DNA from 3 places in the Sphingomonas sp. 10B4 genome. Region 3 is predicted to be linked to each of the others. Evidence: predicted binding sites of a transcription regulator. Region 3 holds the regulator's gene; each other region holds the start of a gene.

Region 1 (7,634 bases), on a different contig from region 3:
GTGCGGAATCGTCGTCGAGAGGCGAAGGATCTCGGTGGTGTAGAGCGGCGCGGTCATGCCGCCTATGTAGGCGGGCTCGCCGCGCGCGTCACCCCGCCGCGGTCAGTCGGCGGCGTTGTCGGGCTCGGCGGCGCGCGGCGTCCGCACATGGGCCGGGCCGAACACCGGCTCGCCACGGCGGCGGCGATCGACGAAGTCGGCGATGCTCGCGCTGGTCGTGTTGAGCAGGGGATAGACCTTGGCCTGGGTCAGCCATTCGGGCCGGTGCGTCGGGCCGCCGCTCATCGTATCGGTCATCAGCACGACGAGCAGGAAGGCGAGGCTCGCCAGGATCAGCCCCTTCAGCGCGCCGAAGCCGAAGCCGAGCGCGCGGTCGACCGGCCCGAGGATCGAATCGCGCGTGCGCGCGCCGATCGCATTGGCGACCATCCGCCCGCCGAAATAGGTCACGCCTCCAAGGATCGCGAAGGCGAGCACAGCAGCGCCCGTGGTGGTCCCGACCATGCCGGTCAGCGCATGCGTCAGCGGCACGTGGAACAGCTTTACCGCGAACACGATCGCCACCCAGGCGAACAGCGAGAGCACTTCGGTGACGAACCCGCGCACCAGCCCGAGCGTGGCGGATCCGCCGATGGTCAGCAGGACAAGGATATCGAGCGCGGTAAGATGCATCCCCGCGCCTTATCGCCGAGCGATGGGTTAAGTCGAGGGGCTGCTATCGTCCAAGCATATGCTCGACGAAACTCCCGAGCGTGCGGAAGCCGGTCAGCTTCAACCCGCTCTTGTCGTCTTGCACCGCCGCGGGCAGCAACGCTCGCTCGAAACCGAGCTTGCCCGCTTCCTTCAGCCGCAGCGCGCCGTGCGCCACCGGCCGCACCTCGCCCGACAGCGCAAGCTCGCCAAACACCACCGCGTCGGCGGGCACCGGCCGCTCGGACAGCGCCGAGATCAACGCCGCCGCCACCGCGAGATCGGCCGCCGGATCCTGCACGCGGTAGCCGCCGGCAATGTTGAGATAGACTTCGCTCGACGAGAAACTCAGCCCACACCGCGCCTCGAGCACCGCGAGCACCATCGCGAGCCGCCCGCTGTCCCAGCCGACCACCGCGCGCCGCGGCGTCGCCCCACTTGCGAGGCGTACGACGAGCGCCTGGATCTCGACCAGCACCGGCCGCGTGCCCTCGAGCGCGGGGAACACCGTCGTCCCCGTCATCCCCTCGTCGCGCTGCGTAAGGAACAACGCCGAGGGATTTCCGACCTCGGACAAGCCTTCCGAGACCATCGCGAACACGCCGATCTCGTCGGTCCCGCCAAAGCGGTTCTTGATCGCGCGCAGGATGCGATATTGGTGGCTGCGCTCGCCCTCGAAGCTCAGCACGGTGTCGACCATATGTTCGAGCACGCGCGGCCCCGCGATCGACCCGTCCTTGGTGACATGGCCGACCAGCACCACTGCCGTCCCGCGCTCCTTGGCGAAGCGGATCAGCTCCTGTGCCGACGCCCGTACCTGGCTGACGGTGCCCGGCGCGCCTTCGATCAAGTCGCTGTGCATCGTCTGGATCGAATCGATCACGAGCAAGGCGGGTGGCTGCCCCTGCCCCAGCGTCGTCAGGATATCGCGCGTCGAACTCGCCGCCGCGAGCTGAACCGGCGCATGCCCCAGTCCGAGACGCCGCGCGCGCAGGCGGACCTGATCGGCAGCTTCCTCGCCCGAGACGTACGCAACGCTCAGGCCCGCGAGCGCCATCTTCGCCGCCGCCTGCAGCAGCAGCGTCGACTTGCCGATCCCGGGATCGCCGCCGATCAGCGTCGCCGATCCCTCGACAAAGCCACCGCCCAGTGCGCGGTCGAGCTCGGCGATTCCCGACGTCATCCGTTCGGGCAGCTCGATCTCGGCATCGAGCCCGACCAGCGTCATCGTCCGCCCGCCCGACTGGAGGTTATGCTTGGCCTGGAACGGCGTCACGGTGCCGCCGCCTGCTTCCTCGACCAGCGTGTTCCATTCGGCGCAGTCGGCGCACTGCCCCTGCCAGCGGTGCGACACCGATCCACAGGCCTGGCAGACATAGCGTTTTTGAGGTTTGGCCATGGGACGAGCATAGCGAGCGGAGAACGAGAGGGGAACAGATTTTCCGACGCTGTACCTTTATGCGCTTTCAAAATGTCGTAGCGCGAGATCTTAACCGTTCTTTCGCGCTTTGCGCAGAAACCGGAGGTTCCAGGTCTGGAGCGTAAGCATGCAGCGTCTTATCTATATAAGCAGCACCCGATCCCCGCTCACGACGGTGGAACTCGATGCTATCCTGATCGCATCACGCCGTAACAATGCCGCCGTCGGCGTGACCGGCCTGCTCGTCGCGGGTGGACGCCGCTTCCTCCAGGCGCTCGAAGGCCCGGAAGCTGCCGTCGAGACGGTCTTCAACAGGATCAAGGCCGATCCGCGCCACCACGCCGTCGTCATCCTCTCGCGCACGACGATCGATACGCCGACCTTTGGCCAATGGGCGATGGGCTTCAACCGCGGCGGCACGGGAGGCGGCGATGCAATAACGCTCCCCGAAACCGTCGCCACGCTGGTCGAGCCGATCACCGACCCGACCGTGCGCGGCTATTTCGAAGGCTTTGCGCAAGTCCACGCCGCCGCGTGAGCGCTACGCGCGCGCCGGGATGGTGAGCCCGCGCTGCACCGCCGGCCGCGCGAGCCCACGCGCGAGCCACGCCTTGACGTTGGCAAAGTCGTCGAACCCGACAAGCTCGCCCGCGCCGTAAAAGTCGACAACCGCGTTCACCCAACCCAGCATCGCGATATCGGCGATCGTATAGTCCTCGCCAACAAACCAGCGCTTGTCGGCGAGCGCGACATCCATCACGCCGAGCAAGCGCCTGACCTCGGCGACATAGCGGTCGCGCGGACGCTTGTCCTCGAAGTCCTTGCCGGCGAACTTCACGAAGAAGCCCATCTGGCCGAACATCGGGCCGACGCCGCCCATCTGGAACATCACCCACTGGATCGCCTGAAGCCGCGCGACCGGGTCGCTCGGCAGGAACCGGCCGGTCTTCTCGGCAAGGTAAAGCAGAATCGCACCCGATTCGAACAAAGCCAGCGGCGCACCGCCCGGGCCGTCGGGATCGAGGATCGCGGGGATCTTGCCATTGGGGTTGAGCGATTCGAATTCGGGGGTCTTCTGGTCGTCCTTCGCAAAATCGACCAGATGCGGCTCGTACGCCAGCCCGGTTTCCTCGAGCATGATCGAGACCTTGACGCCATTCGGGGTCGGCAACGAATAGAGCTGCAACCGCTCGGGATGCTGTGCCGGCCAGCGCTTGGTGATCGGGAAAGCGGAAAGATCGGGCATTGCGAACTCCTTTGGCGCGCCACGATGGCGTGCAGGAGATAGTCACGCGCCCCGCGCTTCGCTATGGCGCCATCCGATGCAAGCTTCCGATCTCCGTGTCGCGCTCTTCAGCGGCAACTATAACTATACCCGCGATGGTGCGAACCAGACGCTCAATTTGCTCGTCGGCCATTTGCTGAGCCGCGGCGTCAAGGTGCGCGTCTATGCCCCCACCAGCCGCACGCCAGCCTTTCCGCCGACCGGCGACCTTGTCAGCGCACCCTCGATCAAGATCCCGCTGCGCGGCGAATACAAGCTGACGCGCGGCATGGGCAATCGCGTGCGGCGCGATCTCGCGGCGTTCGCGCCGAACCTGATCCACCTCTCGGCGCCCGACTGGCTCGGCCACAAGGCGCTCGCTTATGCCGAGAAGCACGACATCGCGTGCGTCGCTTCGTACCATACGCGCTTCGAGACCTATATGAGCTATTACGGGCTCGGGTTTCTGGTGCCGATGATGATCCGCGCGCAAAAGCGCTTCTACAGCCGCGTCGACGAAGTGCTCGCGCCGAGCCAGATGATGGGCGAGATCCTGCACGATTGGGGCGTGCCGACGCCGGTCACGCGCTGGTCGCGCGGCGTCAATCCCGAACGCTTCAACCCCGCGCGGCGCGATCTCGCGTGGCGCCGCAGCCTCGGCATCGCCGATGACGAGATCGCGGTCGGGTTCCTCGGCCGGCTGGTCAAGGAAAAGGGCCTCGATGTGTTCGCGCAGGCGCTGCGCGCGCTCGACCAGCGCGGCGTCAAGCATCGCACCTTCGTCGTCGGCGAAGGCCCCGCGCGCGACTGGTTCGCGCAGCAAGCGCCCAATGCAGTGTTCGCGGGGTATCTGACCGGCGACGATCTCGGGCGTGCTGTCGCGTCGATGGATGTGTTCTTCAACCCGAGCCTCACCGAAACCTTCGGCAACGTCACGCTCGAGGCGATGGCAGCGGGCGTCCCCGTGGTCGCGGCGCGCGCGTCGGGTGCGGTCGGGCTGATCGCCGATGGCGTGACCGGGCTGATCGTCCCGCCGACCGATATCGAGGGCTATGCCGATGCGCTCCAGCGCCTCTGCGAGGACGACACGTTCCGCCACAGCGCAGGCGCTGCAGGCCACGCCGCGGCAGCGGCCTATCAATGGGAGCGGATCAACCAGGTCGTGCTCGACACCTATCTCAAGGTACTCGAGCGCCGCGCTTCCGGGCACCCGACCGGCGCCGCGCACGCCGCGTAAAGCGGTCGATGCCCGCGACCCGGCATCCCCTGTGGGAAGCGCGGATCGCGGGTCAGCCACACGGCGGACAGGTCTTATCGCCAGTCATAACTCAGCGGCGCCTCGCGAAACGCGAAGCGATCGACATGGCGCGCGACGGCGCCCTTCAGGCCCTCGAGCTGCTCGACCGACGTCGCGTCGATCCGCACCTCAAGCACATCGGGATGCGCATCGAACGTCACCGTCGCATCACCGGGATGCGCGGCGCCGCGCGCATCCTTGGGGAAGACGATCGTCCCATGTTCGGGGGTGAACACCACCGCCAGAGTGTGCTCCCAATGCTTGCACGTCTGCTGGAGGTATTTGCTCGCCGAGGCGGTCGGCACGCGGGCGGTTGCGGTATAGGCCATCACAGCCGCTCGATCTTCTGCGCGGCGTCGTCGATCAGCGCGACGATCTGGTGGAGCGTTTCCTGCTCGACCTGCTCGTGGCGCAGCTTGTGCACCAGCACCTCGCGCAGATTGCCCATCGCGCGGCGCACCGCCGAACTCTCGGTCCGCGCCCGCTCGGCACCGACCTCGGCGAGCCGCGCGAACAGCGCCTCGACCAATTCGCCATTTTCGGCGAGCAGCGCCGTCCCGCCCTCGGTGGTCGCAAAGAGCTTTTTCGCCCCCTCGGCCTGCCGCGCTTCGATCAGCTCCATTTCGTCGAGCAGCGTCAGCGTCGGATAGACCACCCCCGGGCTCGGCGCGTAGGCGCCACCGGTGAGATCCTCGATCGAGCGGATCAGGTCATAGCCGTGGCGCGGCTCGTCGGCGATCAGCTTGAGCAGGACGAGCCGCAGTTCGCCACCGTCGAACATCCGCCGGCCGCGCGGGCCACCGCGCATGCCCATACGGCCGTGCCCGGCTTGGCAGCCGTGGCTGCCGCGTTCTGAAAATCCAAACATAGCGTTCCTTCTGTATAACACGATGGCACTAAGATATATCTTAATGCGCTCTTCGCAAGGTCTGCCGCGCACTTTTTTGAGGCCCTGCTCGCGCCTCGCCCACGAGAGCCAGCCCAGGCCCCATCCGCCACGGGTGGTTAGCGCCCGTCGGAACGCCTATCTTGCTTGGATGCCCGATCTTTTCGCCGCCTTCGATCCGCCCGCCGCCGAGGCTGTCAGCGCCACTGCCCCGCTCGCCGATCGCCTCCGCCCGACCACGCTCGCCGAGGTCGTCGGGCAGGAGCACATCACCGGCCCCGAGGGCGCGATCGGGCGGATGGTCGCCGCGGGGCGGCTGTCGTCGATGATCCTGTGGGGCCCGCCCGGCACCGGCAAGACGACGATCGCACGGCTGCTCGCCGATGCCGTCGGCCTGCGCTTCGTGGCGATCTCGGCGGTGTTTTCAGGCGTCGCCGACCTCAAGAAAGCCTTTGCCGAGGCGCGCGACCATGCCCGGCTGGGCAAGCGGACCTTGCTGTTCGTCGACGAGATCCACCGCTTCAATCGCGCGCAGCAGGACGGCTTCCTGCCCTATGTCGAGGACGGCACCGTCACCCTGGTCGGCGCAACGACCGAGAATCCGTCGTTCGAGCTCAACGCCGCCGTGCTCAGCCGCGCGCAAGTGTTGATCCTCCACCGGCTCGACCACGCCGCGCTCGGTAAATTGCTCGACCGCGCCGAGCAGATCGAGGACCAGCCGCTCCCGCTCACCGCGTCCGCGCGCGATGCGATGATCGCCAGCGCCGATGGCGACGGCCGCTTCCTGCTCAACCAGGCCGAGACGCTGTTCGCGGTCAACCTGCCCGAGCCGCTCGACCCCGCCGGCCTCTCCGCCTTCCTGCAGCGTCGCGTCGCGGTCTACGACAAGGATCGCGAGGGGCATTACAATCTCATCTCCGCGCTCCACAAAGCGGTGCGCGGATCGGACCCGCAGGCCGCGCTCTATTACCTCGCGCGGATGCTCACCGCGGGCGAGGAACCGCTCTATCTGCTGCGCCGGATGGTCCGCATGGCGGTCGAGGATATCGGCCTTGCCGATCCGAACGCGCTGACGCAGTGCCTCGCCGCCAAGGACGCCTATGATTTCCTGGGATCGCCCGAGGGCGAGCTCGCGATCGCGCAGGCATGCCTCTATCTCGCCACCGCCCCCAAATCGAATGCCGCCTACAAGGCGCAGAAGGCGGCGTGGAAATCGGCACGCGAGACCGGATCGCTGATGCCGCCCGAGAATATCCTCAATGCGCCGACCAAGCTGATGAAGGAGATCGGCTACGGCAAGGGCTATGCGTACGATCACGATACGGCCGATGGCTTTTCAGGATCGAACTATTGGCCTGCGGAGATGGAGCCGCAGACCTTCTATGTCCCGACCGATCGCGGCGTCGAAAAGCGGATCGCCGAACGCATGGCGTGGTGGGCGAGCTTGAAAGACGCGCAATGAAGGACTGGGCTTCCCGCGCCGCCTCCGCGTTGACCTTGCCTGACACCATCGCCGCGACGCCTGATGACGGCGCGGCGGTCAAGGTCGGATCGAACGGCCGGACCTTCGTCTCGATCGGCTGGTCCACCCTGCTCGTCCGCCACGGCAGCGACGATCCCGACCGCGTCGAGGCGATGATCGCGCGCGACCCGGCGGCTGCGCGCAAACGCAGCAAACCGCGCACAAGGGCGTGATCCCGACCCACTTCACTCGCTTCGCCGCGATCGATTGGTCGGGGGCGAAGGGCGCGCGCCACCCCGGCATCGCGCTCGCGCTGTGCGAGACGGGCGCGGCGGCCCCGACGCTCGTCTCGCCGCCGCGCGGTGTCTGGTCGCGCGCCGACATCCTGCACTGGCTGCGCGATCAGGCCGAGACGCCGCTGCTCGTCGGCTTCGACTTCAGCTTTGCGCCACCCCATGTCGAGCGCGGCGCCTATCTGCCCGGCGAGGCTGCGCCGACGACCGCGCGCGCCTTCTGGGGTTATGTCGATGCGCACGCCCCCGATGCCGATCTCGGCGCTGCCTCGTTCCTCGAATTGCGCCGCGGCACGCATTTCTATCTCGGCGCGGCCGACGG
Region 2 (7,634 bases), on a different contig from region 3:
ATCGAAGACCCGACGCGGATCCTGATCGACCTGTAATATCGGATCGCACCTACCCATATTCCGTTCGTGCCGAGCTTGTCGAAGCACTGTCCTTGTCTGTCGGACGGAAGAGAAGGCAGCCCCTCGGCAAGCTCGGGGCGAACGGAGTGACACATGGCTGACTACGATTACGACGTCCTCATCATCGGCTCGGGCCCCGGCGGGTACGTCGCGGCGATCCGCGCCGCCCAGCTGGGCCTGCGCACCGCCTGCGTCGAATCGCGCGAGACGTTAGGCGGCACTTGCCTCAACGTCGGCTGCATCCCGTCGAAGGCGCTGCTCCACGCGAGCGAGTATTTCGACGCCGCCGCCAACGGCACGATGGCCAAGCTCGGCATTAAGGTCACGCCCGAGCTCGACCTTCCGCAGATGCACGCGCAGCGGCGCGACGCGGTCAACCAGCTGACCGGCGGCATCGCTTTCCTGTTCAAGAAGAACAAGGTCACCTGGCTCAAGGGCCGCGGCGCGTTCGTCGATGCGCACACCGTCCAGGTCGGCGAGCAGACCGTCACCGCCAAGGACATCGTCATCGCGACGGGCTCGTCGGTCACCCCGCTGCCGGGCGTCACCGTCGACCAGAAGATCATCGTCGATTCGACCGGCGCGCTCGAGCTCGACAAGGTGCCCGAGCATATGGTCGTGATCGGCGGCGGCGTGATCGGGCTCGAGCTCGGCAGCGTGTGGCGCCGGCTCGGCGCACGTGTCACCTGCGTCGAATATCTCGACCAGATCCTCCCTGGCTTCGACGGCGATATCCGCAAGGAATCGAACAAGGTCTTCAAGAAGCAGGGCATCGAGTTCAAGCTCTCGACCAAGGTCACCGGCGTGACGGTCAACGGCGACAAGGCGACGCTCACCGTCGAGCCGTCGGCCGGCGGCCCAGCCGAGACGATCGAGGCGGATTGCGTGCTCGTGTCGATCGGCCGCCGTCCCAACACCGACGGCCTCGCGCTCGAGAACGCGGGTCTCTCGACCAACCCGCGCGGCCAGATCGACACCGACCACCGCTTCCAGACGAGCGTCCCCGGCGTATGGGCGATCGGCGACGTGATTCCGGGCCCGATGCTCGCGCACAAGGCCGAGGACGAAGGCATTGCGGTCGCCGAGAACATCGCGGGCCACACCGGCATCGTGAACCACGCGGTCATCCCGAGCGTCGTCTACACCTGGCCCGAGATCGCCGGCGTCGGCCTCACCGAGGAAGTCGCGCGCGAGCAGGCGACGAAGAACGGCGGCGAGATCAAGGTCGGCAAGTTCCCGATGGCGGGCAACAGCCGCGCCAAGACCAATCATGATCCCGACGGCTTCGTGAAGATCATCGCCGATGCCAAGTCCGACCGCGTGCTCGGCGTCTGGGCGATCGCGGTGCCCGCGGGCACGATGATCGCCGAGGCTGCGCTTGGCATGGAGATGGGCGCGACGAGCGAGGACATCGCCTACACCTGCCATGCGCATCCGACGCATAGCGAGGCGATGAAGGAAGCGGCGATGGCGGTGAGAGGGAAGGCGATACACGTCTGAGTCTGATCGCGCCAAGCCGTAGCAAAGCTACGGCGCGGCCCCGCCGCGATCAGACCGGCCGGCGGCGCCCGAAGCGCCGACCGACGGCGTGGCTTTGCCACGCCGCTGCCAACCAGGAAGCCAACCGGCCACACCCCCGTTCCCCGGCGAAGGCCGGGGCCCAATAGCAAGGGCGGAGGTAAGCGAGCGGTGTCGCGCGATCGTCGCCTCCAGCACGACTGGGCCCCGGCCTTCGCCGGGGAACGGCTCGGTTGCATCTGCTCGGTCGGCGCGCGCCCTTACGCCGTATCGCGCTGCGTAGCCCGCGCCCCAATCGTCAGCACCGCCGCCGCCCCCGCCGCGATCCACAGCGCGCCGGTCCCGTACGCCGCATAACACCGCGCGCCCGTGATCACCCCCGCGCCGAACCCCAGCCACAACCCAAGATAGCGCGCCCAGTCCCAGCGTGGTCCTTCGCCCATCAGCGCGGCGGCAAGCCCCTGGCCGATCCGCACCAGCGCGCCGGTCATGTACGTCAGCCCGATGCTGACCTCGCCATCGCGCGTGAACACGCCGTTCTCCGCCCCCATCGCGGTCGCCAGCAGCAGCAGCGGCACGATGACCGGATGATACGGCGCAAACAGCGCCGCGCCGCCGAGCAGCAGCGTGACCAGCGCCATCACCGCGACGCGCTGATGGTGCGGCCGCGAACGTCCGATGATCGCCGCCGCCACCACGCCGCTGACGAAGCTCAAAATCAACCCGGCCCCGATCCGCGCGTCGTTGCTCGCCCCGGTGGCGAGCGACACGCCGAGCCGCGTCGTATTGCCGCTCATGAACGAAGCGAAGAAGCCGCCCATGCTCGAATAGGCCAGCGCATCGACGAACCCCGCCAACCCGGTGAGGCACGCTGCAAAGAGGAGGGTGGAGCGCTGATACCGTCGCATCGCGCGACCATGCCCGATGCCCCGCGCCGATGCCAGCGTCGCGCTCGCTGCGCAGGTGGAACGATCCGCGCGCACGGCGGTTTTCCCGCGCGTACCATCACGGTACGTGTCCAACAGGGGTTACCGATGAAAAAGACGATGATCGCGGCGCTGGCGCTGGTCGCACTCCCGCTCGCCGCATGCGGCGGCAATGGCGACGGCAAGCTCGCCAAGCAAGTCGAGAAGGCTGCCGACAACCGCGCCGACGCGATGGAGGCCAACGCCAAGGACCTCGAGGAGCAGGCCAAGCAGGAGCGCAAGACCGGCGAAGACCGCGCCGACGCGATCCGCGCCGCCGATGTCAACGCAAGCGCGATGACGCCCGAACAGCGCGGCGAAGTCGTCGCCAACGAAGCGGCGGCCGTCCGCTGATCGCTGCGGCGCGCGACCCGGTGTCGCGCGCCGCATTCCCTCGCGCGCCTTGCGCGGGTAGAGCGCTGCGATGCCCTCGCAATTTCCCTGGCAATTCGGCTCCGCGCTGCCCTGGCTCGATCTGTTCGGGATCGCCGTGTTCGCGATTACCGGTGCGCTCGCCGCAATTCGCCATCGCCAGACGCTCGTCACCGCCACCTTTTTCGCGCTGATCACCGGGGTCGGCGGCGGATCAGTGCGCGACCTGCTGATCGGCGCGCCGGTGTTCTGGGTGCATGATCGCTTCGTCGCGGGGATCTGCCTCGCGGTCGCGGTGCTGGTCTGGACGACGCCCGAGCGCTGGTGGAAGGGCACTGCGCTCGACTGGCTCGATGCGGTGGGCTTGGCCGCCTATGCCGTGTTCGGCGCGGCGAAGGCGCTCGCATTCGGCATCCCGCCGGTGCCGGCGGCGCTGATGGGCGTGGTGACGGCGTGCATCGGCGGGGTGATCCGTGACGTGCTCGCGGGCGAGCCGTCGATCTTGATGCGGCCGGAATTGTATGTGACCGCGGCGGCGCTGGCGTCGGGGTCGTATGTCGTGCTGGTGAGCGCGGGCATCTCGCCAAGCCTCGCCGCGCCGATCGCCGCTGCGTGCGGTTTTGCCCTGCGGGCGGCGGCAATCCGCTGGCGGCTGGCGTTACCAGCTTATGGCAAGACCTGACGGATTTTCGAGGCGCCCGAGCGGCGCGCGCGGCGCCTAACGCTAATACGGCAGGCGCCAGACGATTTTGCGCATGGCGTGCCGCACCTGTGGTTTTCCATCGACCCCGAGCGGGGGCTGATACCGGCCGCGCTTGCTGATCGCGCTGCAGGACGCGTCGTCCAACGCTTTTGATCCGCTCGACTGGACGACCCGACAATCGCCGACCTTGCCGTCGGTCCGTATGGTCCAGACGATGGTCGAAGTACCCTGTATTCCAGCCCCCACGGCCGATGAGGGATAATCGTCATTTGTGATCCACTGTGCAGGCGATGCACTACCGTTCGCCAGCGACGGCAAATCGCGCTCTGCCGGGTCGATCCCCCACTGGTGAAGCAGATCGTCCTGGCATGCCTTTAGCGCACCCGCTGCCCCCGTCATCCCCGGTACGGCAAACGCTGTACGCGATCCATTCGCCAAGGTGACGGACAAGGATGATGAGCGCAGGAGCTCGGTTGCGACATCCCCCTCGGTCGTCAGGGTCGTAATGGTCTGGTTCTTCTCCTTGATCTCGTAAACCGAGATATCGCTGTCGATCGTCCGGCCCGACGGTTGAAGCGTGAGCGTGCCTTTCATCGGACGGTATCGCGTCGTCTTCGCGCCTGGCGTGACGGTTACGACTTCGAGGCCTGAAGCAAGCGGCGAAGGATTGATGCCGAGCGCCGTTCGCGCATTGCTTGGACCATAGTCGCGCGACAGGATGCACGCCGCATCGGCATATTCGACCGTCCATTTGCCGGTCGGCTGCAATGGCACGTCGGCGGGCGCGGGACCCCCGAGCGCGAGCAGCGCCGCAATCAGCATCGTCTTCATCGCTTGCCCCCAAACCTTGTCGTTGCGAGTTTAACGCCCCATCTCGCCCCTGCAACCGGTCGCTTGCGCCATCCGAACAAATCTGGAACAAACCGCTCCCATGCTGACTCATATTTCCGTGCGCGGCGCGCGCGAGCACAATCTCAAGGACGTCTCGGTCGATATCCCGCGCGATACGCTGACGGTCATCACCGGGCTGTCGGGCAGCGGCAAGTCGAGCCTCGCCTTCGACACGATCTACGCCGAGGGCCAACGGCGCTATGTAGAGTCGCTCAGCGCCTATGCGCGGCAGTTCCTCGAGCTGATGCAGAAGCCCGATGTCGATCACATCGAGGGCCTCAGCCCCGCGATCTCGATCGAGCAGAAGACGACCAGCCGCAACCCGCGCTCGACCGTGGCGACCGTCACCGAGATCTACGACTACATGCGCCTGCTGTGGGCGCGCGTCGGGATCCCGTATTCCCCCGCGACCGGCGAGCCGATCGCCGCGCAGACCGTCAGCCAGATGGTCGACCGCGTGATGGCGCTGCCCGAGGGCACGCGCCTCTATCTGCTCGCCCCCGTCGTGCGCGGCCGCAAGGGCGAGTATAAGAAGGAACTGCTCGAGTGGCAGAAGGCCGGCTTCACCCGCGTCCGCATTGACGGCGAGATATACGAGATCGACGAAGCCCCCGCGATCGACAAGAAGTACAAGCATGACCTCGAGGTCGTCGTCGACCGCCTCGTCATCGGCCCCGACATCGCGACGCGCCTGGCGGAAAGCTTCGAGGCCGCGCTGAAGCTCGCCGACGGGCTGGCCTATGTCGACCCCGCCGACCCGGTCGAGCCGCACACCCCCAAGAACGAAGTGCTCGGCGACAACGCGCCCCCCGGCCGCATCGTGTTCAGCGAAAAGTTCGCTTGCCCGGTCTCGGGCTTCACCATCGCCGAGATCGAGCCGCGGCTCTTCTCGTTTAACGCGCCGCAGGGTGCGTGCCCGGCGTGCGATGGCCTCGGCGAAAAGATGCTGTTCGACGAGGAGCTCGTCGTTCCCAACCATGCGCTCAGCATCAAGAAGGGCGCGGTCGTGCCCTGGGCCAAGTCCAACCCGCCGTCGCCGTATTACATGCAGGTGCTCGGCAGCCTCGCGCGCGAGTTCAAGTTCGAGCTCGACACGCCGTGGGAAGACTTGCCCGAAACCGCGCGCGACACGATCCTCTACGGCACCAAGGGCAAGGCGGTCACGCTGACCTTCATCGACGGCAAGAAGTCGTACGACGTCAAGAAGCCGTTCGAGGGCGTGATCGGCAACCTCAACCGCCGGATGCTCTCGACCGAGAGCGCGTGGATGCGCGAGGAACTGAGCAAGTACCAGTCGTCCGCCGCGTGCGAAGTCTGCAAGGGCGCGCGCCTCAAGCCCGAGGCGCTCGCGGTCAAGATCGGCATGCGCGACATCTCCAGCGTCACGCGCCTGTCGGTGGTCGACGCGCTCGCCTGGTTCGAGCAGGTCCCGAGCCAGCTCGGCGACCAGCAGAACGCGATCGCCGAGCGCATCCTCAAGGAGATCCTCGAGCGGATCGGCTTCCTCAACAATGTCGGGCTCGATTATCTCAACCTCGACCGCACCTCGGGCACGCTGTCGGGCGGCGAATCGCAGCGCATCCGCCTCGCGTCGCAGATCGGCAGCGGCCTGTCGGGCGTGCTCTACGTGCTCGACGAGCCCTCGATCGGCCTGCACCAGCGCGACAACGACATGCTGCTCAAGACGCTTCGCCGGCTGCGCGATCTCGGCAACACAGTGCTCGTCGTCGAGCATGACGAGGACGCGATCCGCACCGCCGACTATGTCATCGACATGGGGCCGGGCGCCGGCGTCCACGGCGGCCATATCGTCGCGCAAGGGACCTTCGAGGAAGTCCTCGCCAATGAGAACAGCATCACCGCCGATTATCTCTCAGGGAGGCGCGAAGTCGCCGTCCCCAAGACCCGGCGCAAAGGCAACGGCAAGAAGATCACCGTCCACAACGCCACCGCCAACAACCTCAAGGGCGTGACGGCGAGCCTCCCGCTCGGCACCTTCACCTGCATCACCGGCGTCTCGGGGTCGGGCAAGTCGAGCTTCACGATCGACACGCTGTTCGCCGCCGCCTCGCGCACGCTCAACGGCGCGCGCATCGTCCAGGGCAAGCACGACAAGATCACCGGCCTGCAATATCTCGACAAGGTCATCGACATCGACCAGTCGCCGATCGGCCGCACCCCGCGCTCGAACCCGGCGACCTATACCGGCAGCTTCACCCAGATCCGCGACTGGTTCGCCGGCCTCCCCGAAAGCCTCGCCCGCGGCTACAAGCCTGGGCGCTTCAGCTTCAACGTCAAGGGCGGCCGCTGCGAGGCGTGCCAGGGCGACGGGCTGCTCAAGATCGAGATGCACTTCCTCCCCGACGTCTATGTGACGTGCGACGTCTGCCACGGCGAGCGCTACAATCGCGAGACGCTCGAGGTGAAGTTCAAGGGCAAGAGCATCGCCGACGTGCTCGACATGACGGTCGAGGATGCGGTCGAATTCTTCAAGGCGGTCCCGCCGATCCGCGACAAGATGGCGATGCTGCAGGAAGTGGGCCTCGGCTACGTCAAGGTCGGCCAGCAGGCGACGACGCTGTCGGGCGGCGAGGCGCAGCGCGTCAAGCTCGCCAAAGAACTGTCGCGCCGCGCCACCGGGCAGACGCTGTATATTCTGGACGAGCCGACGACGGGGCTGCATTTCGAGGACGTGCGCAAGCTGCTCGAAGTGCTCCACCAGCTGGTCGAGCAGGGCAATACGGTGGTGGTGATCGAGCATAATCTCGACGTCATCAAGACCGCGGATTGGGTGCTCGACCTTGGGCCCGAGGGCGGCGTGAAGGGCGGCGAGATCGTCGCGCAGGGGACGCCTGAGGTTGTGGCGAAGGCGAAGGGGAGTTTTACGGGGAAGTATTTGGCGCCGTTGTTGGGGAGGTAGATGAGGATTTTTGCCCGCTACATCTATGCGCTTGGGGAGTACCGTGGCACGCACTGGGCGGGGTGAAGTTGTGCCTATTTTGGTGGCGGTGTATCTGCCTTTGGTGATTTAAAGCTCTCATTGGTGGCACGAAATGATCGTTAAGAATCTCATATTAAAGAATTGGCGAAATTTTCGTGATGCGGATGTGCCGCTTGCAGACACA
Region 3 (7,634 bases):
ACGACGAACGGGCGCGTCTCGGCGCTGGTGTCGGCGTCGCGATACGGGCTGCGCACGCGCAGCGGCTTCTTCGCGGCATCGGCCTCGGCGCGCATCGCGGCGAGTTCGTCCTGCGTCAGATAGCAGCGATAGGCATGGCCATGCTCAACCATCGTGTGCGCGACCTGCGCATGGCGGTCGGCGCGCTGCGATTGATAGACTTCGGTGCCGTCCCAATCGAGCTCGAGCCAGCGCAGCGAGGTGACGATCGCGTCGATCGCCGGCTGGGTCGAGCGCGCGCGATCGGTGTCCTCGATCCGCAGCAGGAACTCGCCGCCGTGATGCCGCGCGTACAGCCAGTTGAACAAGGCGGTGCGCGCCCCGCCAATGTGCAGAAATCCGGTCGGCGACGGCGCGAACCGCGTGACGACCTTGGTGTCGGATGCGCCGGCGGCGGGGGCCGCGGCGGGGTCAGATATTGCGCTCAATCGCGCATGCTCCCAGACTAGAGATTGGATGGCCGGATCAGCCTTGAGCGCCTCTAGCACGCACCTTCCTGCGCTTCAAATCGGCGTGCCGCGGGGGTGGTTCGGCGTCGGCAATCGACTCGAAAGCTGGCTCGAGGCCGAGCGCGATCAATTGCCGCTGTGGTTGCCGGTGGCGCTCGGCGCGGGGATCGCGCTGTGGTTCGTGCTGCCCGATCCGGCGGCATGGGAAGCGGCTGGTCTGGTGGCGCTCGCGGTGGCGCTCGCCGGGGTCGCGCTGGCGCTGCATGGGCGTGCGGCGCGGGTCGTCGCAGTTGGCGGGTTTGCGGTTGCGATCGGGCTTGGGCTGATCTGGTGGCGCGCCGAGCGCGTGGCGCACGTGGTGCTCGCAGAACCGACGATCGCAACCTTCACCGCACGAGTCGAGCGGGTCGAGCCGCTTGCGGCGCGCGACGTGGTGCGGTTGCGGCTGGCCCCGCTGCACGTGCTCGCGGTGCCCGCGACGCGCGGGCCGGTTCGGCCGTTGCCGACGTTGCCAGCGCATATTCGCGTCAATCTCGTCGATGCCGACGTTCCCGTGGGGCTGGTGCCGGGGGCGACGCTGCGGCTCTCGGCGCGGCTGATGCCGCCGCCGCCGCCAGGCGTTCCCGGCGCATACGACTATGCGCGGACCGCCTGGTTCGACGGGATCGGCGCGACCGGGCGTGGCTTTGCGCCCATCACGATTCTCGCTGGCGGTGGGACAGGCGGCGTCGGCCTGCGGCAGCGGCTGTCGCAGCATATCCAGGCGAGCGCTGGCGGGGGCGGGGTGGGGGGCATCGCCGCATCGCTCGCGACGGGGGATCAGGGCGGGATCCCGCTCGCCGACAATGAGGCGATGCGCCGATCCGGGCTCGCGCATTTGCTGTCGGTGAGCGGTCTGCATAGCACCGCGGCGGTCGGCGCGGTGATGCTGCTGGTCGCGCGCTTGCTCGCGCTCAGCCCGTGGATCGCGCTGAAGACGCGCGTTCCGTTGATCGCGGCGGGCGCGGGGGCGCTCGCGGCGATCGGCTACACGCTGCTGACCGGGGCCGAGGTGCCGACGATCCGCTCGTGCGTCGCGGCGTTGCTCGTGCTGGTCGCTTTGGCGCTGGGCCGGCAGGCGCTGACGCTGCGGCTGGTCGCGGCGGGGGCGATCGTGGTGCTGTTGCTGTACCCCGAGGCGCTCGCCGGGCCGAGTTTTCAGTTGTCATTCGCTGCGGTCGCGGCGATCGTCTCGCTCAACGAACATCCGCAGTTGCGCTTGTGGTTCGGGCCGCGCGAGCAGACGCGACTGGCGCGGATCGCGCGTGAACTGGCGTCGCTGCTGCTGACCGGGATCGTCGTCGAGCTCGCTTTGCTGCCGATCGCGCTGTTCCACTTCCACAAAGCCGGGATCTACTGCGCGGTCGCCAATATCGTCGCGATCCCGCTGACGACGTTCGTGACGATGCCGTGCGAGGCGCTGGCGTTGCTGTTCGATACGGTGGGGGCGGGGCTGCCGTTCTGGTGGCTGACGGCGCGCTCGCTCGATCTGCTGTTGTGGATTGCGCACATGACCGCGGCGGTGCCGGGCTCGGTCGCGCCGCTGCCGGCGATGCCCGGCGCCGCTTACGCGCTGATGGTGGTGGGCGGATTGTGGATCGGCCTGTGGCGCACGCGCTGGCGGCGGCTGGGGGCGCTGCCGCTTGCGATCGGCTTGGCATGGGCGCTGCTGACCCCGGCGCCCGATCTGATCGTCACCGGAGACGGTCGGCATGTCGCGATCCGCACCTCGGCGGGCGACGTCGCTTTGCTGCGCGACCGGACCGGGGACTACACCGCCGACATGCTCGCCGAGAATGGCGGGATCGCTGCGCTCCCGGTATTGATGTCCGAGCAGCACGAGGCGCGCTGCAGCCGCGACCTCTGCCTGATGACGCGGACCGTCGCGCGACGGCAGTGGCGCATCCTGGCGACGCGCAGCGCGTATCATGTCCCGACGCTCGACCTCGTCGCGGCGTGTGCCGGCGCCGACATCGTGATCAGCGAGCGGCGCTTGCCGCGCCGTTGCGTGCCGCAGTGGCTGCGGCTCGACCGCGAGACGCTGGCGCAAACCGGCGGCGTTGCGATCGCTCTGGCATCGCATTCGGTGCGGACCGTTCGCCATCCGGGCGACCGGCATCCGTGGATCGCTGCGCCGGAGGGCGACGCTGATCGGCGGCGGTGGGGTGGCCGGATGCGTTGGCGCGCTCGATTGTCGGGGAGGGCTGGGGCAGCAGTAACGGACGGGAAACGATAGGGCGGGGTGGCCTTGCGGCTTTCCCCCAAATACCGGAAGATCCTCGGGACGTTCCCGCATCTCGGAGCCTGCACGCCGTGGCTGACCAACCGATCAAAGGGCCCGCATCGTACTTTCCATCGATCGAGAAGACCTATGGCCGTCCGATCGCAGAGTGGCAGGCGTTGGTGCGCGTGCGTTTGCCGGCAAAACACATGGCGCTCGTCACCATGCTGAAGACGGAGCATGGCATGGGCCACGGCCATGCCAACGCGATCGTCGCGCACACCCTTGCCGAGCACAAAGACTGAGCCGCTCGATCGCTCGCCGCGCGACCCTCAAGCGCGACGGTCGATCACGCCGACCGTGGCTCAGTCGTACCGGCGCAACAGCCCGGCGAGCTTGCCCTGCACGCGCACTTGGGCGGGGGCATAACGCTGCGGATCGTAGGCGCGGTTGGCCGGATCGAGCCGCACCATCGCACCTTCGCGACGGAAGAATTTGAGCGTCGCCTCGCTCTCTTCGATCAAAGCCACGACGATCTCGCCGTCGCGCGCGACATCCTGGCGCTTGATCAGCGCATAGTCGCCATCGAGGATGCCCGCCTCGACCATCGAATCGCCCGACACCTCGAGCGCATAATGCTCGCCATTGCCGAGCAACGCCGCGGGGACCGAGAGCATCGACGCGCCCTCGAACGCCTCGATCGGGACGCCTGCCGCGATCCGGCCGTGCAGCGGGATTTCGATCACGTCGTTGGCAGGCTGTGGTGCTGCACGCGGAGCGGCGGCGGGGGCCGCCTTGGTGGGGGTCTTGATTCCACGCTCGGGCATCTTGAGCACTTCGAGCGCCCGCGCGCGGTTGGGCAGGCGGCGGATGAACTGGCGTTCCTCGAGCGCGCTGATCAAGCGATGGACGCCCGACTTCGACTTGAGGTCGAGCGCTTCCTTCATTTCCTCGAAGGACGGCGATACCCCGGTCTCGTCGAGCCGGTCGTTGATGAAGCAGATCAGCTCATGCTGCTTGCGGGTAAGCATCGCGCGGCCCTTTCGTCGGAACAGACGACGAACCTATACGGAACGAAAAATCGCCCGTCAAGCGATGCTGTCACCGTCCGGCGCAGGTATCCTGCGAGTCGCTGGTCGCACTCCCCGCGATGCCGCGGAGCAGTTCGATGCATGCGTCATGGTGAATGTTCGTGCCTTGCAGCCCCACGGGAAACGCGCTGGCGAGCGCGAGCCCGACATTATGGAAGGGTTCGCCGATCCGGCGATCGACGCGCCGCGGCGGCGGGGTGCCGTAATCGGGCGTCGGGGCGGGCGGCGGGGTGCCGATCGCGCTGACCGGGAGCGCGAGCGCGGCGATATGGCCTGCCGAAATCAGCGTCTGGAAGTGCGTGCGCACCGCTTCGGTTGCGTTCACGAGCAGCGGCCCGATCTGGGGGTCATCCGCGTCATCCGCGTCGCCGGCGCGGGGTGCGCCATGGTCCAGCCGCCGAATTCGTGGGGGCGAATATGGCGGTGCTGGAGGACGATCGGCGCATGATGACGCGGGGCGGCGAGGATGCGGGCGAACGTCGCCATGACGCTCACGCGCGAACGCTCGAGCACTTGCAGCAAGCTGCGACCATCCGACCATCGCAGCCCAGTGATCCTGTCGTGCGCGGTATTATGCCGCGATTGTTCGCGGATGGTGGCGAGGTCGGCCGTGACGCTCGAAAGGGTGTTCCCGCTGACATAAAGGATTCGCCGCATGCCCTTGTGTCCTTCTCGTGAGGGCCGGGGCTAGGGGGGTGTCGGCAGCCTGTCGTTGCGGTGGATCGTGTATTCGTATCGTATCCTGAATCAGGTGCGCACTGTCGCTGACGATCGCGCCGTGGTCGGCGTCGTGCAGGCCCCGGTGCAACTCGAAAGCCACAGCCAGCCGACAAAGAAGAGGTAGCGGCACACCTGTCATAATCGCGTCACAATCCCGACCTAGCCGCGCGGTCGGGGTCACACCGCACCACGCAGGAGCGCGGACGCGTCGCCGCGCAGGACAACAAGTCCGCTGCGGCGAACGGTGTGGGCAGCCTATTTCATCTATCGGGGGAACATCATGTCCAAGTCACACGCCGCCAAGGCGCTGCTTCTGCTCGGTACCGCGTTCGGCGCGATTGCCAGCATCGGTTCGGCCAGCGCCCAGGAAGCCGCTGCGCCCGTCGCCGCGGTCGAGGCCGCGCCAGAGAGCGATAGCCTCGGCGACATCGTCGTCACCGCGCAACGTCGCAGTGAGAACCTCCAGAAGGTGCCGGTTTCGGTCGGCGTGCTGTCGGGTGCCGATCTGCGCACCTACACCTCGGGCGGCAGCGACACGCTGCTCGAACTCGCCAACCGCGTCCCCGGGCTTTACGCCGAGACGACGACCGGCAAGATCTTCCCGCGCTTCTACATCCGCGGCCTCGGCAACATCGATTTCTATCTCGGCGCATCGCAGCCGGTGTCGATCATCCAGGACGAGGTCGTGCTCGAGCATGTCGTGCTCAAGTCGAACCCGGTCTATGACGTCAACCAGATCGAAGTGCTGCGCGGGCCGCAGGGCACGCTGTTCGGCCGCAACACCACCGCCGGCATCATCAAGTTCGACACCAACCGCCCGACCAACGAGTTCACCGGCCGCGCGACTGCGTCGTATGGCAGCTACAACACCGTCAGCGTCGACGCCGGCGTCGGCGGTCCGATCGTCAAGGACGTGCTGAGCTTCCGCGTGTCGGGCCTGTACCAGCGCCGCGATAACTGGATCGACAACACCTATACCGGCCCGAGCGACGACGGCACCGTCGGCGGCAAGGACAAGCTCGGCGGCTTCGAAGAGAAGGACATCCGCGTCCAGCTGATGCTGACCCCGCCCGAGACCGGCTTCACCGGCCTGGTCTCGGCGCATGCGCGTGATTATTCGGGCACGTCGACGATCTTCCATCGCGGCGCGATCCTGCGCGGCAGCAACGACGTCAGCGCGGCACCGCGCGCCAGCGTCGCGCTCGATGAGGGCGGCGGCAACCGTCAGGCGTACAAGACCTATGGCGGCTCGTTCAACGCGAAGAACGATTTCGGGGCGGTCACGCTGACCTCGATCACCGCGTACGAGACGACCAAGGGCTACAGCCGCGGCGACACCGATGGCGGTGCCGCAAGCGACTTCGCCGGCGGCAAATTCTATGGCGAGAGCCAGGGCCGCGTGCGCGATCTCGATCAGCTGAGCGAGGAAGTTCGCCTCGCCAGCAACGGCACGGGCCGCTTCAAGTGGCAGATCGGCGGGATCTACTTCGAATCGCGCGACACGACCGAGTTCGACCAGCGCGGCTTCTTCCTGCTCAACAATTCGTTCGGCACCAACCCCAACCCGAACAACTTCGTCGTGCTGCGCAACACCAACACGTCCTATGCGGGCTTCGGCCAGGCGAGCTATCAGATCCTCCCCAAGCTGACGCTGACCGGCGGCGTGCGCGTGACCTATGACGAGAAGAAGACGCGCCTCGTCACCCCGCCGCGCACCGCAGCGGGCGTGTCGACCTTCCCGGCGACGGCGGCGACCAACGTCCGCCTCGCCGACACGCAGCCGAGCTGGGAAGCGAGCCTCAATTATGCGGTCGATCCCGACGTCAACGTGTTCGCGCGCGTCTCGCACGGCTTCCGCGGGCCGACGATCCAGGGCCGCAACGCGGTGTTCAGCTCGGCGTTCGTGACCGCTGGGTCGGAGACGATCACGTCGTACGAGGCAGGCTTCAAGTCGAACCTGTTCGGCAACACGCTGCGCTTCAACGCGACGGGCTTCTACTACAAGGTCCACAACATCCAGCTCAACGGCAACGACGCCAACAACAACGGCCTGCTGTTCAACGCCAACCAGGCGCAGGCGTGGGGCGGCGAGGCCGAGCTGACGTGGCGCCCGGTGCGTGACTTCACGCTGGGTCTCGGCGGCAGCGTGCTGCACACCGAGATCAACGACACGCGCGTCTATACCCCGGCGTGCTTCCTCAACGGGGCGCTGACCTGCACCGTGCTCAACCCGACGATCGCGATCCGCAACGCCGCAGGGGTTACGACCGCCACGCTCGCGCAGATCAACGGCAACGCGCTCCCCAACGCGCCGAAGTATCAGCTCGACGCGAACGCACGCTACGACTTCCCGCTCGGCAATGGCGGCAAGCTGTTCGTCGGCGGCGACGTAACGTTGCAGGGCTACACCAGCTTCGTGCCGTACAAGACGGTTGAATATACGTCGGAGGGCACGTTCGAGGCTGGGCTCAAGGCGGGCTATACCGGTCCCGACAGCAAGTATGAGCTGGCGGTGTTCGTGCGCAACCTGACCAATGAGAAGAACCTCAAGGGCGTGCTCGACAACTATAATGCCGCGGTGTTCAACGACCCGCGGATCATCGGCGTGACGCTTAGCGGCAAGTTCTGATGCGGTGAGGGCGGGGCGCTGTAGCGGCCCGCCCTTACGATCCGGACTCATCCCCGTCATCCTCGCGAAAGCGAGGATCCCGCTTCTTCTGCTGGTATCCGGGCAAGGCTGCGCGATCCCCGCTTTCGCGGGGATGACGAAGGTTTGGTCAGACGTCTAAGCCGGGGCCGCCCGGCGAAGCGGTGTCGCCCGACCGCTCAGCCGACCAGCGTGCGCGTCGCTGCCTCGACGTCCTGCTGGCGCATCAGCGCCTCGCCGATCAGGAAGCAGCGAATGCCGTGCTCGGCCATCGCGTCGAGATCGGCGCGCGTCGTCAGCCCGCTTTCGGCGACGAAGGTGCAGTCCTTCGGCGCTTTCGACACCAGCTCGTAGGTCCGCGCGAAATCGACGGTGAAATCGCGCAAGTTTCGGTTGTTGACGCCGATCAGCCGCGACTTGAGCTTGAG

Evidence for each region. The regulator LexA, encoded in region 3, represses DNA repair genes until DNA is damaged. The targets are predictions, from matches to a motif close to GTTCCNCNCTTGTTCT.
Region 1: a site for LexA is predicted at 2,110-2,125, ahead of radA (DNA repair protein RadA). Genes of this name have one in related genera too.
Region 2: a site for LexA is predicted at 4,523-4,538, ahead of uvrA (excinuclease ABC subunit UvrA). Genes of this name have one in related genera too.

Annotation. Positions count from the first base shown of each region.
Region 1 covers NZ_JASJVC010000012.1:20,044-27,677, reverse strand. Annotated here, with positions in the region: gene QN347_RS05740 (iron-sulfur cluster assembly scaffold protein) at 1-57, opposite strand, end outside; gene QN347_RS05735 (CvpA family protein) at 103-672, opposite strand; gene radA (DNA repair protein RadA) at 716-2,089, opposite strand; gene QN347_RS05725 (BLUF domain-containing protein) at 2,238-2,648, shown strand; gene QN347_RS05720 (glutathione binding-like protein) at 2,652-3,356, opposite strand; gene QN347_RS05715 (glycosyltransferase family 1 protein) at 3,433-4,611, shown strand; gene QN347_RS05710 (DUF2218 domain-containing protein) at 4,686-5,000, opposite strand; gene QN347_RS05705 (PadR family transcriptional regulator) at 5,000-5,539, opposite strand; gene QN347_RS05700 (replication-associated recombination protein A) at 5,709-7,019, shown strand; gene QN347_RS05695 (hypothetical protein) at 7,016-7,252, shown strand; gene QN347_RS05690 (hypothetical protein) at 7,249-7,634, shown strand, end outside.
Region 2 covers NZ_JASJVC010000052.1:118-7,751, reverse strand. Annotated here, with positions in the region: gene odhB (2-oxoglutarate dehydrogenase complex dihydrolipoyllysine-residue succinyltransferase) at 1-36, shown strand, start outside; gene lpdA (dihydrolipoyl dehydrogenase) at 154-1,560, shown strand; gene QN347_RS14105 (YoaK family protein) at 1,839-2,486, opposite strand; gene QN347_RS14100 (hypothetical protein) at 2,613-2,897, shown strand; gene QN347_RS14095 (trimeric intracellular cation channel family protein) at 2,968-3,597, shown strand; gene QN347_RS14090 (energy transducer TonB) at 3,640-4,449, opposite strand; gene uvrA (excinuclease ABC subunit UvrA) at 4,550-7,429, shown strand; gene QN347_RS20985 (AAA family ATPase) at 7,563-7,634, shown strand, end outside.
Region 3 covers NZ_JASJVC010000009.1:16,668-24,301, forward strand. Annotated here, with positions in the region: gene gltX (glutamate--tRNA ligase) at 1-467, opposite strand, end outside; gene QN347_RS04435 (ComEC/Rec2 family competence protein) at 511-2,763, shown strand; gene QN347_RS04440 (DUF4287 domain-containing protein) at 2,841-3,053, shown strand; gene lexA (transcriptional repressor LexA) at 3,114-3,779, opposite strand; gene QN347_RS04450 (hypothetical protein) at 3,850-4,164, opposite strand; gene QN347_RS04455 (BLUF domain-containing protein) at 4,161-4,496, opposite strand; gene QN347_RS04460 (TonB-dependent receptor) at 4,840-7,188, shown strand; gene trpC (indole-3-glycerol phosphate synthase TrpC) at 7,386-7,634, opposite strand, start outside.